3 regions of the Rothia amarae genome follow, and region 2 is predicted to be linked to each of the others. Evidence: predicted binding sites of a transcription regulator. Region 2 holds the regulator's gene; each other region holds the start of a gene.

Region 1 (6,596 bases), on a different contig from region 2:
TGTAGCACGAGTAGTCGAAGGCTTCGAAGCAAGAGGAGAGGAAATCCCCGTTGCAGATATCGCGGCGTCCTTCCAGGAATCCGTCGTGGACGTCATTACTCAAAAAGCAATGCTTGCCTGCCAAGAAAAAGGCATCAAAACGTTGCTTCTAGGCGGGGGAGTAGCGGCAAATTCCCGCCTGCGCCAGCTCGCTGCCGATCGCTGCGCAGAACACGGAATTACCCTGATTATTCCCAAACTTTCGCTGTGCACCGATAACGGGGCTATGGTCGCCGCTTTGGGCGCACGACTGGTGGCAGAAGGTAGAGAGCCTTCTGGAATCGCTTTTGAAACCGATTCTTCGCTACCGGTGACTACCGTTCTGATCTAAAGTACGGAGACTTTGTCTGCTCCACGAGATAGCGCACGACGGCGGTCAAATCGTTACCGCTCTCCTGCGCTATCTTGCGTTGCTGGGTTGCACTGCCGCCGTCCTGAATCATCCGTTCAATCTGCGCTAGATCATCTGAGCAATCTAAATCGCGGGCAATAGGTTCAAAGATATTAAGCAGACGCTCAATATCTTCGGTCACTAGCAACTCGTTATTGTCGTTGTCTTGGATAATAATCGCATCCAAGCCGTAGCGAGCGGCGCGCCATTTATTTTCCTGCATATGCCAGGGTTTTAGCGGCGCTAAAATTTTTCCCGCTTCATAATCGCGTGAGAGCGATTCCACCAGGCACTGATCAAACGCTACAAGCCCGGAAATATCGTTGAGCGAAGACAAACCATCGCAAACGCGCATTTCAACAGTGCCGTAATGAGCTACCGGGCGGATATCCCAGCGGTTCTCGCTAGGATCATCAATCACACCGGTCACCATCAAATCTTTCAAAAAGACTTCGTAATCTTCCCAACTCTCAAACGAGAAGGGCAGACCTGCGGTGGGCAGCTGCTGGAACATGAGCGCACGCTGGCTCGCATAACCGGTATCGAAGCCCTCCCAGAACGGAGAGGACGCCGAAAGCGCCAGCAGATGCGGATAGAAATTACTCAAACCATTCAATACAGGCAATGCCTTGGCTTTACTATCAATACCGGTATGAACGTGCACACCGTAAATCATCATCTGCCTACCCCAGTACTGGGTGCGATCCAGCATCTTCTGGTAGCGATCTTTATTGGCGATAGGTTGGTCAATAGAACGAGAAAAGGGATGAGTACCCGCCGAAAAAATTTCAATACCCAACTGGTCGGTGGCGACCATGAGTTGTTCTTTTGCTTTCTCTAACTGGTGGACCGCTTCGGCAACATTGGCGGAAACGCCGGTAACGAGCTCCACCGTATTATCTAAAAATTCACCGGTAATATGCGGGCCGGTGGAAGCATCTAGCAGTTCAGGAGAAAGTTCCTCTATCAAATCGAATACTTCTTGCGCTCGGGAGGTGAGCTCCATGCTCTTGCTATCGACGAGCGCTAATTCCCACTCAACACCGAGGGTTGATTGAGCCGATTTGGCGAATGAAATCACGGAGGTTCTCCTGAACGATGAGAAGTAAGGCGTCTGACCTTAATGATAGGTCAGCGAAAAAGTGGATTTTACATACGAGTACACATAGTGAGATGTCTCTCAGGGTGCTAGAAAAGGGAGGCTCTTATCCGGTAAAAGTCATCAGCGATTGGGCCGATAACGCCAAGCGTCGAGATGCTGTGCCTTCCCCTAGCCTCGTGACAATCAGAGTGCCTTCAACGGAACCCTTTTTCTTCTTGCTCTGCCCCAGGAGCTTTTTACGTAGTTGCTCAGGAACAATATCTACCCCGCGTTTTTTGATGGTAAGCGTACCGATGTTTTCTTCGCGCACCCATTTTTTCAACACTTTTTCTTGCAGAGGCATCTCGCCAAGAATTCTATAGCCGCTCACGGCAGGGGAGTCTAGCTCCTTGTCGGCGCTGAGATAGGCAATGTGTTCGTCTATCAAATGTGCACCGAGCTGATCCGCGAGTTCACTCACCAGGTGCGCACGCACAATAGCGCCGTCGGGTTCGTAGAGGAAACCTTCAATCTCGCCCGAATCCGCCGGGGGTACCTCAACGTCATCGATAGCGCTGGTGATTTCAAAGAGTATTTCAGGTTCCAGTGGATGAGGGGAAAGCAACGTTGCACTGCGGCGCACGTTCTTACGGGCGAGCGCATTGAACCACAGAACTACTTCTACCACTTGGCCGCCGTGGCTAATCCATTGGGCTTCGCACTGCTCGGGAATTTCATGATGGGGGATTCCCGGCCCCATCTTCACACCCATGGGGATACCGGTTTGAGCCAGTTTCACCACAAACGATAGGGGAGGAGAGAACGCTTCGGCATCGAAAATTCGAGACGAGGTTCGCCCCTGCTCCACTGTGCGTCGGGCAGGATCTAGCCAGAGCCCTTGAACGGGGTTTCCTTCGTTATCTTTTAGCTCAGATATATCGAGGTGCTCAACATTTCCCACTTTCACCATCGAACGAGGGTAGTCGGAGAGATTATGGGCAGTCATAGCGGCGGTAGCTTCATCAAGCTCCACCGCAAGCACGCTCATGCCCGCGCGCGAAAATTCTAGAGAATCTGCTCCGATGCCACACCCTAAGTCTGCAACTGACACCACGCCAGCTTCTTTGAAACGCTGAGCATGCAAACGCGCCACTGACGCACGGGTTGCTTGCTCGAAACCAGCCTCGGTCAACACCATTTTTTGAGCGGCTTCGCCAAATTTAGAGAGTCCCTGCGTGCGCAGCTTCGCTTGATTCAAAATGGCGGATACGGAGGGAGGGTCAAACCCTTCAGCTCGCAGAGCACTGGCATATTCCAGAGCATTCTTCTGCAGGTAAGGGACGAATCGATCCACGGTTTCAAGTTCTCGCGCAGATAGTGCAAGCGCCGGAGGCGAAGAAAGTAAAGACATCACTGCTCATCTTAGCGAAGACATCCGGTGCGCTCATCGCGAAACGCGCGCGCTTTCTTGACCCTGAAACGCCAGCGGTTCTAAAGTTTGTATTAGCACTTGACCGCTCACAGTGCTAAACGCCTTCGAGGGCGGCACCGCGACGACGTCCTTGATAGCTCTCTGGAAACGGTCACCCATCATAAGATTTCATCATCGATGAAGGAGTAATAATGTCTTCCATCAAGCCTCTTGAAGATCGCGTAGTAGTTCAGATTGTTCAGGCAGAGCAGACCACCGCGTCAGGTCTGGTAATTCCCGATACCGCTAAAGAAAAGCCCCAGGAAGCTAAGGTCGTAGCTGTTGGCCCCGGTCGCGTAGACGACAAGGGCAACCGCCTTCCCGTAGACGTAGCAGAAGGCGACACCGTTATCTTCTCCAAGTACGGCGGAACCGAAGTTTCCTTCGAAGGTCAGGACTATCTGATTCTTTCTGCACGCGACGTTCTCGCAGTAATCTCCAAGTAAATTATTCCCACAAACTAAGGAGCTGATGAGTTCATGGCAAAACAGCTAGAATTCAACGATGCTGCTCGCAAGAGCCTCCAAGCCGGTGTGGATAAGCTTGCAGACACTGTCAAGGTCACCCTGGGCCCTCGCGGCCGCAACGTGGTTTTGGATAAGCAGTGGGGCGCACCCATCATTACCAACGACGGTGTTTCCATCGCCCGCGAGATTGAGCTGGATGACCCCTACGAAAACCTTGGTGCACAGCTTGCCAAGGAAGTAGCGACCAAGACGAACGACGTTGCCGGTGACGGTACCACCACCGCTACCGTGCTTGCTCAGGCTTTGGTTGCCGAAGGGTTGCGTAACGTTACCGCAGGTGCGGCACCTGGCGAGGTCAAGCGCGGTATCGAGCTAGCTACACAGGCAGTTTCGCAGCGCTTGCTCGATAACGCGCGCGAAGTTCAGGGCGAAGAAGTAGCTCACGTGGCTGCTATCTCAGCCCAGTCACCTGAAATTGGTGAGCTTCTCGCAGAGGCATTTTCTAAGGTCGGTCAGGACGGCGTCATCACCATTGAAGATGGCTCCACCACCGAAATCGAGCTGGATATCACCGAAGGTATGCAGTTCGACAAGGGTTACCTCTCACCTTCTTTCGTTACCGACGCAGAGCGTGCCGAGGCAGTTCTCGAAGATACCGCAATCCTGCTCTACCAGGGCAAGATTTCCACGGTTCATGAGATTATGCCCCTGCTGGAAAAGATTGTTCAGGCGAAGAAACCGCTGACCATCATTGCTGAGGACGTAGAAGGCGAAGCTCTCTCTACTTTGGTCGTCAACAAAATGCGCGGCAACCTCAACGTTGTTGCGCTGAAGGCACCCGGTTTCGGCGATCGCCGCAAGGCTATCTTCGAAGACCTTGCCATCTTGACCGGCGGCACCGTTATCACTAACGAACTCGGCGTCACTCTAGATTCAGTCACCATGGAGCAGCTTGGCTCTGCCCGCCGTGTGACCGTAACAAAGAACAACACCACCATCGTTGACGGCGGAGGTACCTCCGATGCTGTTGCTGATCGTGTGGCTCAGCTCCGCAAGGAGATTGAGCGTGTTGATTCTGAATGGGATCGCGAAAAGCTCAAAGAACGTCTGGCGAAGCTGGCTGGCGGCGTCGGCGTCATCAAGGTGGGTGCAGCTACTGAGGTCGAGGCTAAAGAACGCAAGCACCGTATTGAAGACGCTGTTTCCTCCACCCGTGCGGCTCTGGAAGAGGGCATCGTAGCAGGTGGCGGTACCGCTCTGGTTCATGCTTTGGCAGCTTTAGACGAGGTTTCACTCGATTCTAAGGACGCCCAGACCGGCGTAGAAATCGTCAAGCGTGCACTTGTTCAGCCCCTGCGCTGGATTGCAGAAAACGCTGGCGAAGACGGCTATGTGGTTACTTCAAAGGTTGCTGAACTTCCCTTGGGTTCGGGCTTCAACGCGAAGACCGGTGAATACGGCGACCTCATGGGCGCCGGCGTCATCGATCCTGTGAAGGTTACCCGTTCAGCTTTGGAGAACGCATCTTCTATTGCTGCGCTGGTTCTTACCACCGAAACCCTTGTAGTGGAAAAGCCTGTAGAAACTGAAGACGACTAGAAGAATTTGTTATAACCCGTCTTGAATAAACAGACAATTCCCCTTCTTTGTGATTACTCACAAAGGAGGGGAATTCTTATTTCGCCGACTGATTCGTCAGTAAACTTCAGGTAACGTGTTCATAGCCAAATTGGTAATCACACCCTTAGGAAATATTCACTCTTGTCTCCTTTCAGAGCGAGATGTGAATACCGCACCAGATGATTGAAGCAGATGACAAATTCCCACAACATGTCTTCTGTTCCCTTAAGCAATAAGCAGGGAACTCAGATTATTAACAATCAATCGAATCGCAAATTCCGCCCTGAAATTCAGGGTCTGCGCGCGCTTGCATTGCTCTTAGTCGCCGCATACCATCTGTGGTTCGGTAAAGTCTCAGGTGGCGTTGACGTCTTCCTGCTCATCTCAGCTTTCTTGATGACGGGGTCGTTCGTTCGCCGTATGGAAAACAATAAGTTCGCTGGTTTCCGCTCGGTGGTTGACTATTGGATTCACGTGTTCAAACGTATCCTGCCGTTGGCTTCTGTAGTGGTCGTTGGAATCCTGCTGGGTTCTTACCTTTTCCTTCCCGCTGACCGGTGGGAAAGCCTGCTTTCTGAAGCAAAATCTGTAGTTTTTTACTACCAAAACTGGTGGTCCATTTCTAACCTGGTGGACTACTATGCCGCTGACTCCTCTGTGGCATCTCCTTTCCGCCACTACTGGTCTCTCTCAGTGCAGGGGCAGATTTACCTCTTGTGGCCGCTAGTCTTTTTGCTGGGATGGCTGATTATTCGTGCAACGCGGGTGAACGTCCGCGGACTGATGCTTCTCATGTTCGGCACCATCTTTGCCGGTTCTTTGGCATATTCGATCTTTGTCACCGCGACGAGCCAGCAGACTGCTTACTTCAATACTTTTGCGCGTTTGTGGGAATTCGCGTTGGGTTCTTTGGTGGCTATTGTGATGCCCTGGCTCAGTATTAACCGCTATGTGCGTGCGGCAATGGGCTGGGCAGGTATCGTCATGATTATTAGCTGCGGTTTCATTTTTGACGTCGAAGGCGTGTTCCCTGGCTACCATGCGCTGTGGCCCACACTTGCGGCATCGATGATTATTATCGCCGGAGATACTCAGACTGCCTTCGGTCCAGAACGTTTGCTGACCTTGAAGCCACTCATGTGGTTGGGTAACTATTCTTACGGCCTCTACCTGATTCACTGGCCGCTTCTGGTATTCTTCCTCTCACGCAACCACACAGAAAAAGCAGGTTTCGTATCGGGTGTAGGACTACTGACCCTTTCTGTTCTTTTCTCCTACATCATCACCCGCTATATTGAACAGCCGTTGCGCGCATGGAAGGCTCCCGACCTTTCGCCGATTCGTGGGCTCGCTGTGGTGGCTGCCTGCATCGCGCTCGTCATGATTCCCACTCTGGGATGGCAGGGCAAGCTCGCCTACGATGCTTATAAAGCAGAATCACTCAAAGCGCAGAATAATCCCGGTGCAGCTGCTCTGGCAGCAGATTTCAAATTTGAGGGTGACGCTAATGCGGCACCATTTCCCACC
Region 2 (6,596 bases):
GACTTTAGCTGAATGGGAGCAGTCGCTTCGAGCCGCGGTTTCATATCACCCAGATCATATCTCTGCCTATTCGCTCATTGTCGAAGAGGGTACCAAGATGTGGGCACGTATTCGGCGCGGTGAGTTAGATATGCCGGATGACGATGCGATGGCAGATATGTATCTGTTAGCAGATCGCATTCTAGGGGAGGCGGGGTACCAATGGTACGAAGTGTCTAACTTCTCTACGGATATTTCGACTCGAAGCACCCATAATTTGGCATATTGGCACAACGTCAATTGGTGGGGTATCGGACCGGGAGCCCATTCCCACTGGGGCGGAACTCGTTGGTGGAATGTGAAGCATCCGCTAGCCTACTCGCAACGAATACGCCAACAGATTTCGCCTGCCCAGGCTCGCGAAGTGCTCACCCCCAATCAGCAACATTTCGAAGATGTAATGCTTCGGCTCCGAATTCGAGAAGGAATGACTGTGCGCGAGTTGCAGGGACAGAATCAGATGAGCGAGGATCAGTTACACCAGAAGATTCAGTGGCTAGAGAAGCAGGGTCTGATTGAGGCAGTTGAACCTCTCAATTCCCGTGTGGTGCTGACTCTTAAAGGTCGGTTACTGGGGGATGCCGTCACCCGTGAGCTCCTTCCCGAATAAACAGTGATATTGCACCTTAAGAAAATAAAGGGACGACGCCTGCATCGGCGTCGTCCCTTAATGCATTGAAAATTTTAGCGGCGGCTGAGAAGCCGGTCAAAGAGCATGGTGTTTGCACGGTATTGGTAAGGATTTCCCTTATTGACCTTGATACCGGCAATTAAAGACATCAGCGCCAGATAGCTCCAGAGTAGCGCTGCAATCAGCCCAAAAATCCATCCCACCAGCGGCAGAGGTGTGAGGAGCATAGAAACAACAATGATGATGGTAGGTAACAACGTAAAGTTGAAAGCCTCGCGGGATTCTTGCTCAGTGAAAGCTCCACGATCACGGTAGAGGTAATAAACGATGCCCGAAGGTATGCAGCCGATGACTCCACCGAAGTGTGCAAGGGTCGCAATATTGCGGTCCTCATGAACCGTAAGCTTATTGGGTGTAGACGAGCTTCCTTCAAATGTGGCTTTTGCGGTTGACGTAGATTTCAATAATTTCTCAATCTTATCTAAGCACCGGGTTCTCACCGGACGACGTATCTGGCTTTCCCTTATTCTAAGGTAAAACTTTGAGTAAAAGGGAAGAGTAATGGAAATGCCCTTAAACTGCTAGGAGAGTTTAGACACAAGCTATCTTTGGGGTTGGCTCGGTCAGAAAATCAATTAATGATTCGACAGGTCCTAGAATTTCAGGCTGAAGGTCAGAGTAACTATTTACCCTGCTGAGAAGCTTTTTCCACCCATGAGCAATTTCTGCTTGATCTTCATGGGGCCATCCAAACCGTTTGAGGATTCCAACCTTCCATTCTTCCGTCCGGGGAACAACTGGCCACTGCTTGATGCCCAGCGTAGAGGGTTTTACTGACTGCCACACATCAATGTAAGGATGTCCCACAATCTTGATATTGCCGCTGGCACCTTTAACGCGCATTGTGTCTTGAGAGATTCGGCTTTCCTTGCTTCCAGGCACCAGATGATCTACTAAAATACCTAGTTTGCGGTGCGCTGAAGGTTGGAAAGCTACCACCTTTTCCGCTAAATCGTCTATGCCGTGCAGGGGCTCAACAACAATACCTTCGACGCGCAGATCATGACCCCAAATTTTTTCAATAAGTTCGGCATCATGGATACCTTCCACCCATAGCCTGGAAGCCCGCGCCACCTGTGCTGGTGCGTCCTCCACCGCGAGAGAGCCAGAACGGCTCACCATTCGAGCCGCTTTTTGAGGTGCGCGTTTCGGCGCGATGACTTTAACCGGCTCACCTTCGAGTAGGAAACCAAAGCCCAGGGGGAAGGATTTGACTCTGCCTCGTGCGTCTTCCAGTCCCACGACCCTCATCCCACCGATTGTTTCAAGGGAAACGACGACGCCTACCCAGCCGCTCTGAACGTCTTCAAGGAGTAACCCCGGCTTGACGGGTACCTCTCGCAGCTTCTGTTTTCGAAATTGCTGGTTCATGGCAGAAAGATCTTGCGTTCCCCATTCATATCTATTGGACATCGGTGCTCCTTTGCTTTGAGCGTACGAAGAGAGGTAGAGAAACCATAGGTATTAGAGTTGAACTAGCATTTCTTGCATTACAGTGCCAACTTTAAGATTTCGATATGGAGAAAAGGATTGTCATTGACACGTCAACATCAAATTCTTCAAGCCATTATCGAAGACTATGTCAGTTTACGTGAGCCTGTAGGTTCAAAAGCGCTGGTGGAGCGACATCAGCTAGGTGTTTCCAGCGCTACGGTGCGTAATGAAATGATGGCGCTAGAGGAGCAAGGGCTTATTCAAGCGCCCCATTCAAGTGCAGGACGTATTCCAACGGCAAAAGGTTATCGTTTTTTTGTTGACGAAATAGCCAAACCTAGGTCGCTGAAGCCCGCTGAAAAGAATGCGATTCATCGCTTTCTCGACTCATCAGATAGTTTGGATCAAGTCTATGAGCAAACAGTGCGGCTGCTATCCCAGCTCACCCATCAGGTGGCTGTATTGCAATTGCCCGTTGCTACTGGTGATTCGGTGCAGCATGTAGAAATTATTGAAACATCAGAGCTGACCGTGGCTGTTATCTTGATTGATAATTCAGGGCAGGTTCATCAAAAAATAATGGGACTTAAGCAACCCTTAGCATCAGCGGAGGATGCCCAGCAGAAAATACACTCTTTGGTGAAAAGCAAAAGCTTCTTTGAAGCACATCAAGCTATCGTAGCGCACAATGAATTACTGTCGAATATGAGCTTGCGAAGTATTCTTGCTGGTATAGACGATTTGTTACTCGCTCAACAAAATTCTCGGCTTCTCATCTCTGGCACCTCTTATCTTGCCAATGCTACCCACGATTTTTCTCAAAGTATTGCACCGATTCTTGAGGCACTGGAAGAACAGGTAACTATGCTTCAATTGCTGAATGCGATGGTGGCTGAAGAGGAAGTAACCGTTCGAATCGGAGCCGAGACACAAAGTCAGCCTTTGAGCGAGGCTTCTATTGTTGCTTCAGCTTATGGACCAGAAATCACTAGGAACCTTGGAGTGATTGGGCCAACCCGGATGGATTATTCATCGACGATGGCAACGGTTCGGGGAGTCGCTCAATATCTCTCAAGAATTTTGGGAACATGAGTTTCACTCACTAAACTTTTATCAGAATTTTGACGCCGATTAGAAAGTAGTAACTCTTTGAGCAACCACTATGAAACCCTGGGCGTGGCAAGGGACGCAAGCCCGGAGGAAATCAAGAAAGCTTATCGCAAGATGGCGCGCAAGCTCCATCCCGATATCAACCCTTCTCCTGAAGCCGCAGAGGAATTCAAGCGTGTGTCGCACGCGCACGATGTTCTATCTGACCCTGAAAAACGCCGTATCTATGACCAGACAGGTAACGAAAATGGTCAGGCTCAGGGTGGTTTTGGTGGTGGCGGCTTCGGAGGGTTCGGAGGTTTCTCAGATATTTTCGAAACTTTCTTCAGCCAGCAGCCGCAAGGACCTGCGTCCAGAACTCGCCAGGGGCAGGATGCGCTCATCAACGTGCGCATTGATTTGAAGGATGCAGTTTTTGGTACCAACAAACCAATTACTGTTGACACCGCCGTAGTATGTGATGTTTGTGGGGGAGACGGTTGCGAACCCGGCACTCACCCTGAAACCTGTGAGACCTGTAAGGGGCAGGGTTATATGCAGCGTCAGGTTCAGTCCATCTTGGGAACTGTCGTGCAGCCGGTAGAGTGCCCTTCCTGTAAGGGGTTTGGCACCGTCATTAAGCATCCGTGCCAGGAATGCTACGGTGAGGGGCGTGTCCGCGAGCGCAAGCCTCTGACCGTTAAGATTCCTGCAGGTGTCAATAGTGGCGCTCGTATTCGTCTTTCCGGTGAAGGTGAGGCCGGCACCGCCGGCGGTCCTAACGGGGATTTGTATGTCGAACTCCGCATTAATCCGGATCCGACTTTCATGCGCGAGGGCGACGATCTTCACGCTCGGGTAGGTATTTCGATGGCGGCAGCCGCGCTGGGTACCACGATTTCTTTGGATACTTTTGACGGTGTGCAGAAGCTTGATATCAAAGCCGGTGCGCAATCGGGCGATGTGCTGACCCTTAAGGAACTCGGAGTGCAGCATCTTCGCAAGAATGGTCGGGGAGATTTGCATGTGCATATTGAGGTTCGCACTCCTACCGACCTCAGCCGTGAGGAAAAGAAATTGCTAGAGAAGTTCGCGGAGCTACGCCAGGAGGATTTGCAACAGAGCGAGACGATTTCTGAGAAGCAAGGATTCTTCTCTCGTATCAAAGATCGTTTCGATAAGTAGGGTGATTTTATAATGTCTGCACCTATTTTCTATCTTGTGGAGCGGGAGCTAGACGACGTCGCCGTGGGTGATGTAGTTGATGTGCAGGGGACCGAAGGTCACCATGCGCGAAATGTTAAACGTCTTCAGCTGACTGAAAAGATTGATCTCTCTGATGGAGAAGGTAAGCGGCTGCGCGGGGAAGTGGTTGAACTTCTTGACGATGGTCTAAGGGTTAAGGTTCGCCAAATTCAGTCTGCCCATGCAGGTACTGAGTTTATTGTGGTGCAGGCATTAGCTAAGAATGATCGTGACATTCTGGGGATTGAGACTGCTACTGAACTTGGAGTTTCAGGTGTCATCCCGTGGTTTGCTGATCGTTCGATTGTGCGGTGGAAAAAGGAACGATTGCCTAAGCACCATGCCAAGTGGAAAAATACTGTGGTTGCGGCCGCAAAGCAGTCGAGAAGTGCTCTTATTCCCACGGTTTTTGATCTTCACTCTTCAGCAGATTTAGCTGAGGTTTTTGAAGAGGACAGCGCAGTTGGTGCCACCGTTTTGATTTTGCATGAATCTGCCGAGCAGAAATTGAGTGAGCTTCTGAAAGCTCAGAAATCTGAGCTGACTGGACCGGTCTATATAGTGGTTGGTCCAGAAGGAGGAATTTCGCCTCGTGAGGTAGATCTGTTTACTTCGGTTGGAGCGCATACGGTGCTTCTGGGGAATGAAGTATTGCGTTCTTCTACAGCTGGGTCTTCAGCCCTTGTCGTCCTCAAAACGTTACTGGGGCAGTGGTAGAAAATTCACTCCAAGGTTCTGTTTTATTAGGACACCACCAGATAATCTGAACATAACAAACTTCAAGGAGCTCTGATTAGGCCTTAGGCCGTGTATGAACAGCCAGAATTCGGGCGCAACTCGTCCGTTGTCCGTAGCAAGAACTTTCACTTTTTCCTCGCGTGAGCAAATGGTGACAGTATTAGGTCCATCCGATTCCAGTATTTCGCTTATTGAGTCGAATTTTCCCTCGGTGACTGTTCGTCCTCGCGATGTAGAAGTGGTGGTGACTGGTCCATCTGAGCCGGTAGGGGCGACTATTCGCTTACTGAGCGAGCTGGCGCGGTTGGCATCTCAGGGTGTTCCCCTCGGTCAAGAGACTGTTTCGCGTGTTATAACGATGCTCAATTCTGAATTGGCGCAGCCTGCGGCAGCGATGAGCCAGAATATTTTGAGCTCTCGGGGAAAGAGCATTCGTCCTAAAACTATTAACCAGAAAAACTATGTCGATAGTATCGATGACCACACGGTAGTTTTTGGCATTGGACCAGCAGGTACCGGTAAAACGTACCTTGCAATGGCCAAAGCAGTGCATGCTCTTCAAGCGAAGGAAGTTAACCGAATTATCCTGACCCGTCCTGCTGTTGAGGCGGGGGAGCGTTTAGGATTTCTTCCTGGATCTCTGAACGAAAAAATCGATCCATATTTGCGGCCGCTGTATGATGCCCTTCACGACATGATGGATCCTGAATCAATTCCTAAGTTGATGGAAGCTGGAACCATTGAAGTTGCACCGCTTGCATATATGCGCGGACGTACTCTCAACGATGCTTTTATCATTTTGGACGAAGCGCAGAACACCACGGTGGAGCAGATGAAGATGTTCCTTACTCGATTGGGGTTCGGTGCAAAAATGGTGATTACCGGTGACGTTACTCAGATTGACCTCCCCAATGGTCAGGCATCGGGGTTGAAGCAGGTTCGAAATATCCTGCAGGATGTCGAAGATATATCTTTCTGTCTTCTCGAAGCTACCGACGTCGTCCGGCATTCTTTGGTCTCCGATATCGTGTCCGCATACGACCGGTGGGACGAGGACAAGACGGCGATGGAACGCAAACGTAATCGTAAAGTCAAACGGCAAACGATAGAAGCGGCAGCGGAAAAACTTCTGGAGAAATCAGGGATTGATGTGGGGGATCAAAGCTAATGGCTGTTGATTTTGAGATTGAAGAAGTCTCAGAGGGTGAATCTCCCGCCGTCCAGAAAGCATTTGCTGCATTTGATCCAGCTGTGATTGAAGACCTAGTAGATGCCGCTTTCAAATATATGAAGGTAAGTAGCTCGACCGAGCTGTCGATTGCGGTGGTCGGTGTTGAGGAGATGGAACGTATTCACCTGG
Region 3 (6,596 bases), on a different contig from region 2:
TTTTTCTACGATTATCGCGATGGCATCGGGAGTGGTTTTAGGGTCTTACATGGTGCACTATCTTTTGGACAAAGTAGTTCGGGCAACTAAAGAGGTAGCGCCCAATTAATAGGTTGCGCTCCCTGCTGTACCAATAACTCATTCACTTTAGAGAACGGACGAGAACCAAAGAACCCTCGCGAGGCGGAAAGTGGAGAAGGATGCGCCGACTCCACGCAAGGGTAGTTCGCTAGCATTTGCCGGCAATTACGAGCGTCGCGCCCCCACAATAGCCCAACCAGAGGTGTGCCGCGCTCAGCAAGAGCTTCGATGGCGCGGGTAGTGATTTTTTCCCAGCCCAGGTTACGGTGCGAGCCGGCTTTTCCAGCTTCTACCGAAAGAACGCGGTTCATCAACATGACACCCTGCTCGCTCCACGCCGAAAGATCGCCGTGGGCAGGAGGCGTAATTTCCAAATCAGCATGAAGTTCTTTATAGATATTTTGGAGCGAGCGAGGGAGCGGGCGTACTTCTGGATGCACGGAAAAAGAGAGCCCCATAGCGTGACCCGGAGTGGGGTAAGGATCCTGACCGATGATTAAAACCTTCACGTCGGCTAGCGGTGCTTGAAAAGCATTGAAAATATCTTGTGCAGGGGGTAGCGTGACCCGTTGCGCTAGATGTTCTTCGCGAAGAAAATTTCCCATAGCGCGAATATTGGATTCGACCGGAGCTAAAGCTTCTGCCCAGTCTGCTGCCATAATTTGATCGAGCGGTTGAGCGGGCATGGTTACTCCTTAGGGGCACATGAAAAATTAATCTGTTTTAAGATTAGGCTATGAATACTAACCGAGGGGAGGGTGCAGAGCATATGGAAGATCTTGGCGCGTCATTGAGCGATAAAAATCAAGCAGGGGCGGAACTGACTGACACCGAACGGTCCATCCTGGCGTTAGAGAAACGACGGTGGAAATACCCCGGTGCCAAAGAACAGGCTATTCTGGCAGAACTTAACCTGGGGCCTATTGCTTATTATCAGAAACTTAATGTACTCATTGATGACCCCCGCGCTATCCGTATCGAGCCCGCACTCACCCGCCGTCTGCGTGAGCACCGCGACTCCTAGACCTGCTGTGTACCCTAGAGAGTAGCAAGATTGACAACGAAAGATTCCCAGTGAACTCATACCCCCGTGACGAATTCGATGACGTTCCCGAAGACTCAGCCCGCCGTGGAGCCTACCGCGGGCAACAAATCGATCAATCCACTTCCCGTGGGGGAACGATTGCCATACTATGCGTGGGTATTTTAGGGCTTCTTCTCGGCGCTGTGATGTTCGTGGTGCAGCCGCGTACGCTTGCCCCCGATGCTCCCAATAACGTTTCGGCGGCAGTGAGCGACCCTGCCTCGGAGAGCTCCAACGAAAGCCAACAAACGCCTAAAGACCCTTCAGAAATAAACGTGAAAATCTATAACGCGGGCACCTATCCCGGTGCAGCTTCTGAAGTTGAACGCGAAATGAAAAAAGCTGGCTATAACGTCACGGGTACATCGAACTGGAAGGGCGAGAGCATCCCCTATTCCATGGTTTACTACGCCAACGGGTTCATTGCAGAAGCTAACACCGTGGCAGATGGTTTGGGTTTCTCTTACTTTGAGGAACAAAAGGACGCGCCTGCCGATATTTCGGTAGTTTTGGGACCAGATTTTGCTGGAATCCCCGAAGGAAGCTTTCAAGAAAATGTGGCTGCTCAGGAAACCGCCACGGCGTCGGCAACTGCAAGCGAGGCTCCGGCGCCCTAGTGCTGGGGAGGCAGGGGAAGCCCTGTGCGCTCACGGCGATTAAGCAGGGGTAGGGGCCGCGAATGTTTGCGCTCGCTCGCTTCAAGTGTCAAGATTGAATTAGCACTCGAGGAGTCTAACTGCTAAATCGTAGTGCTAGGTGTAGCAGTTTCCTTGGGAAATAATTTTGCTTTCAGTAGGTGAGGCGCAACTGGCTCGTGAAGAGCGCGAGTACGGGGCGTCGTCCGTCGCGGGCACCGCTGAGAGAGGTAAGAATTCTCTTAGTCCAGGAGGGATTAAGTAAAAATGGCAAAGCTTATTGCATTTGATGAAGAAGCACGCCGCGGTCTGGAAAAGGGTCTCAACACCCTTGCAGACGCCGTGAAGGTAACCCTTGGCCCTCGCGGTCGCAACGTTGTTTTGGAGAAGGCATGGGGCGCTCCCACCATCACCAACGACGGTGTATCTATCGCTAAGGAAATCGAACTCGAAGATCCTTACGAGAAGATTGGCGCAGAGCTCGTCAAGGAAGTTGCTAAGAAGACTGACGACGTCGCTGGCGACGGCACCACCACCGCAACTGTTTTGGCTCAGGCACTCGTTCGCGAGGGTCTGCGTAACGTGGCAGCTGGTGCTGATCCTCTTTCCCTTAAGCGCGGTATTGAGAAGGCTGTAGAGGCTGTTACCGCTGAGCTTCTTTCTTCCGCTAAGGAAGTTGAAACTGAAGAAGAGATCGCAGCAACCGCATCTATCTCCGCTGGCGATAAGGAAATCGGTAAGCTCATTGCTGAGGCAATGGAGAAGGTCGGTAAAGAAGGCGTTATCACTGTTGAGGAGTCCAACACCTTCGGTCTTGAACTCGAACTCACCGAGGGTATGCGCTTCGACAAGGGCTTCCTTTCCGGTTACTTCGTCACCGATCCTGACCGCCAGGAAGCAGTTCTTGAAGATCCCTACATCTTGATTGTGAACTCCAAGATTTCCAATGTGAAGGATCTTGTTCCTGTTCTTGAGAAGGTCATGCAGTCGGGCAAGCCCCTGTTGATTGTTGCTGAGGACATCGAGGGCGAAGCACTTGCACTGCTCGTGCTCAATAAGATGCGCGGTTCCATCAAGTCGGTTGCTGTAAAGGCTCCCGGCTTCGGTGACCGCCGCAAGGCTCAGATGGCTGATATCGCTATCCTCACCGGTGGCCAGGTTATTACTGAAGAAGTTGGTCTGTCTTTGGATCAGGCAACCATCGATTTGCTGGGTACCGCCCGCAAGGTTGTTGTGACTAAGGACGAAACCACCATCATCGAAGGTGCAGGCGATCAGGCTGCTATCGAGGGTCGTGTAGCTCAGATTCGCGGCGAAATCGCGAACTCTGATTCTGATTACGACCGTGAGAAGCTCCAGGAGCGTTTGGCTAAGCTGGCTGGCGGCGTCGCAGTTCTTAAGGCAGGTGCTGCAACTGAGGTTGAACTCAAGGAACGCAAGCACCGTATTGAGGACGCCGTTCGTAACGCAAAGGCAGCTGTTGAAGAGGGCATCGTAGCCGGCGGTGGCGTTGCTTTGATTCAGGCTGGTGTGAAGGCTCTTGATTCTCTCGAGCTGACCGGCGACGAGGCAACTGGCGCAAACATCGTCAAGGTTGCTATCGACGCTCCTTTGAAGCAGATTGCTCAGAACGCTGGTCTTGAGCCCGGCGTTGTTGTTGATAAGGTTCGCGGTCTGCCTGCAGGTAACGGTTTGAACGCTGCTACCGGCGAGTACGAAGACCTCATGGCTGCAGGCATCAACGATCCTGTGAAGGTAACCCGTTCGGCTCTGCAGAACGCAGCTTCCATCGCTGGTCTGTTCTTGACCACCGAGGCTGTTGTTGCTGACAAGCCTGAGCCTGCCGGCGCTAACCCCGCTGCAGGTATGGATCCCGGCATGGGCGGAATGATGTAATCGAGTTATTCTCGGCAAGAAGAGACCAGCGAGTTTTTCTCGCTGGTTTCTTTCGTTAAAGGTGGGGTCTATAGCCGGGTGTACACTCAAAGCCGGAATATTGCGCAAATTTTATGGGGGTAACGTACCGGTGCAATCGAGTGCAACACCATCTAGACCGCAAGCCTGGTTATGGACTCTGGTGACTTTTGCGTTTCTTTTGCAAACGGCGTTGTATGCGCAGGCGCAGCTGTCATGGCGCTGGCGCCCAGCATTATCGGTGTGGGACTAGCCAGTGTCTTATTAGGTTTTGGGCATCTTATATTTGTGATTGCCTCGCAAGCTTCGGTGCCTCGGTACTCTACTGACGCGACGCTGGACAAAGGGTTTGGGTGGCAGACTGCGGGAATTTCCGCCGGTCAGCTCCTGGGGCCGCTTTTGGGCGGGCTGATTCTGGGCAACAGCAGCGGCGACGAGCGAATGCACCTTATTAATATTTCGCTGTGGGTGGGCGCGGCGTTTGCACTGATTTCTATACCGCTCATGCTCTGGCCGGTGCGTGCGTCGTTACTGGTGAGCGCCATCGTGATTGCGCTGGTTCCATTGACCTTAGAGAATCTCTGGATTTCTGTTCTATCTATGGTGGTCGGTGGTTTTCTTTGTAGGAATCGCCCAGCCGCTAACCATGACCATGATTATCAAAGAGGTGCCGGTCAGCTGGCGTTCGCCTGCGCTGGCGGTGCGACTCACTGGAAATCGTTTGGGGCAGGTCTGTATTCCGCTTATTGCCGGTGCTGTAGCAGCACCTTTAGGGCCTGCGGGAGCCATCTGGTTCTGCTGTGTTCTGATCGGAATCTCGGGGGTAGAAAAGTCCGCTCGCTACGCCAAAACGGGTCCCACTTCCGCCGATCGCTGACTCACCCTCAATTTTTTCAGAACTTTAGACTACTTCTTGGGGTTTGCTAGGCGAAACGGGTTTTGAATTGTCTCGATACGGTTACACTTTCATGTAATCGCACCTCACATTTCGCTTATCTACAACTGGAGACAATCTTGAAAAACTCATTCCGCTCCCTTTTAGGTGGTGCTGCAACTTTGGCACTGGTTGGAGCTTCGGTACCCGCATACGCAACTACCACAGGTACTACTGGCGATCCTGTCTCTGATACCTGCATCATTAATGGGCCAAAAGCTGAGCACCAGACAGATCAGTCCTGCGTTGCCCTGAAAAAGTTCGCTGAAGAAAACGGCATGGGTAAAGCAGACGGTGCGGGTACTGCACAGGAACCCGGCGTAACGAACGTTTATCGTCTGAGCACTTATCTGTTCTCCCAGCACTTTGAAAAGGGCTGGCTGGTGTATTCCATGGACACCGGTGCGGTACATCCGATGAGCGATGAAGTTTATGATTTCTGGACCAATCCCCAGAACAGTGATTTTAGCCGCGAGATTTTCCGCATTGGTCTTCCCGTTGATTACCGCATGGATTTGTCGAAAGACCCCGCTCATCCAGGCTCTGGAATCACTACTGTTTTTGATAACGGTATGAATGATCACCGGTTCTATCTTCGATTCGATCCTGCCAAGAACCGCGTGATGGACTATGCTGAGAATTTTTCAGGTAAGGGTCTCAGCTGGTCTGACTCAATTACTATTGATGGTCCGTTCCCCAGCCACGCAGATTTAGTCTCTACGGGTCTCAAAGACGCAGGATACGAACCTCACGACGCGGGATATATTGAGACTTCTCTGGCATCATTCCCTTCATTCAATAATCTGGCGTCTTTGATGGAAAAACATCTGATTGCGCTTCCTGAAGGAACCCCTTGGGTTGTGAATGTGGAAACTACTCAGCTGGATGCAACTAGCAAAGCAGACCGGGAAGATACGCTGGAGAACGCACGATTTTTGGCGCAACAGCTACACCAGGTTTACCCTAATTCTCATATCGTCTTCCACGGTGTACTGACCGCTGACGATGAGACAGAGATTAACACTTTCAACGCTCAGATGAACCAGGCAGTTACTGAAGAGGGCACAAGCTTCGTAGATACCAGTGGCTGGGTTACTCGTTATAACCTCAAGCCTTATATGCAGAGTGATAGCCACATTTTGAACGAAACGGGTGTGCAGAAAGTCTCTTACCAGATGAAGTGGGCAATTCGCCACGCTATCGGGCAGTAATAAATAGCGGTTCCATATCTGGCTTGAAGAGCATTGCACGGCGCCGTCGTCCCCACCCCTTTCGGGTAGGATGGGGTGCGCTATGCAATGCTCTTATTTTGATGCCCACCTGTGCCGCTCCTGTTCAGCTATGGGCGTGCCCTACGCTCAGCAACTTCAGGCGAAAGACGAGGACGCCCGCGCGCTTCTTCAGCCAGATGACTCAGTAAACTGGTTGGCTCCTCAATCGTCGGAGGAAAGCAAATTTCGAAATAAGGCAAAAATTGTAATCGCAGGAAGTGCGCAGAACCCAACCTTAGGGATCGTGACACGGGACGGGCAAGGCATTGACCTCTCGGGCTGCGGTCTATATGATCCAACGATTTCTGCCATGATGCCGGTCCTACGAGATCTTATTACGCGGGCGAAACTAACGCCTTACAACATTGCCACCCGCAAAGGTGAGCTAAAAAATATCCTGGTGACAGTGTCATCCTCCGGTGAGTCCATGATTCGTTTTGTAATACGTTCCAAAAAGTTACTCGTGGCCATCCGTGCTGAAATTCCGTGGCTTCAACAGGAAATTACAGGGCTCAAAGTAGTGACTGTGAATCTCCTCCGTGATCCTGTGGCGCTGGTTGAAGGAACCGAAGAGATTATTCTGACGGAGCAGCAGACTTTGCCCATGCAACTAGATCAGCTCACCCTCCACCTTCGTCCGCAAAGTTTCTTTCAGACCAATACGGCTATTGCCAATG

What was found. The regulator HrcA, encoded in region 2, represses chaperone genes, less so after heat shock. The targets are predictions, from matches to a motif close to TTNGCACTCGNNNNNNNCGAGTGCNAA.
Region 1: groES (co-chaperone GroES) is a predicted target of HrcA. The motif match lies at 3,015-3,041, and genes of this name have one in related genera.
Region 3: groL (chaperonin GroEL) is a predicted target of HrcA. The motif match lies at 1,882-1,908, and genes of this name have one in related genera.

The regions. Positions count from the first base shown of each region.
Region 1 covers NZ_JBHUCN010000006.1:130,197-136,792, forward strand. The annotation lists gene tsaD (tRNA (adenosine(37)-N6)-threonylcarbamoyltransferase complex transferase subunit TsaD) at 1-370, shown strand, start outside; gene ACFR81_RS03155 (glutamate--cysteine ligase) at 354-1,511, opposite strand; gene ACFR81_RS03160 (class I SAM-dependent methyltransferase) at 1,636-2,922, opposite strand; gene groES (co-chaperone GroES) at 3,132-3,428, shown strand; gene groL (chaperonin GroEL) at 3,462-5,048, shown strand; gene ACFR81_RS03175 (acyltransferase family protein) at 5,262-6,596, shown strand, end outside.
Region 2 covers NZ_JBHUCN010000013.1:447,273-453,868, forward strand. The annotation lists gene hemW (radical SAM family heme chaperone HemW) at 1-649, shown strand, start outside; gene ACFR81_RS08875 (DUF4870 domain-containing protein) at 724-1,134, opposite strand; gene ACFR81_RS08880 (DUF3097 family protein) at 1,262-2,143, opposite strand; gene hrcA (heat-inducible transcriptional repressor HrcA) at 2,261-3,256, shown strand; gene dnaJ (molecular chaperone DnaJ) at 3,314-4,438, shown strand; gene ACFR81_RS08895 (16S rRNA (uracil(1498)-N(3))-methyltransferase) at 4,451-5,215, shown strand; gene ACFR81_RS08900 (PhoH family protein) at 5,310-6,404, shown strand; gene ybeY (rRNA maturation RNase YbeY) at 6,404-6,596, shown strand, end outside.
Region 3 covers NZ_JBHUCN010000015.1:81,178-87,773, forward strand. The annotation lists gene ACFR81_RS10075 (threonine/serine exporter family protein) at 1-109, shown strand, start outside; gene ACFR81_RS10080 (uracil-DNA glycosylase) at 87-767, opposite strand; gene ACFR81_RS10085 (DUF3263 domain-containing protein) at 818-1,105, shown strand; gene ACFR81_RS10090 (LytR C-terminal domain-containing protein) at 1,156-1,782, shown strand; gene groL (chaperonin GroEL) at 2,068-3,696, shown strand; gene ACFR81_RS10100 (hypothetical protein) at 3,868-4,641, shown strand; gene ACFR81_RS10105 (SGNH/GDSL hydrolase family protein) at 4,729-5,859, shown strand; gene rlmC (23S rRNA (uracil(747)-C(5))-methyltransferase RlmC) at 5,942-6,596, shown strand, end outside.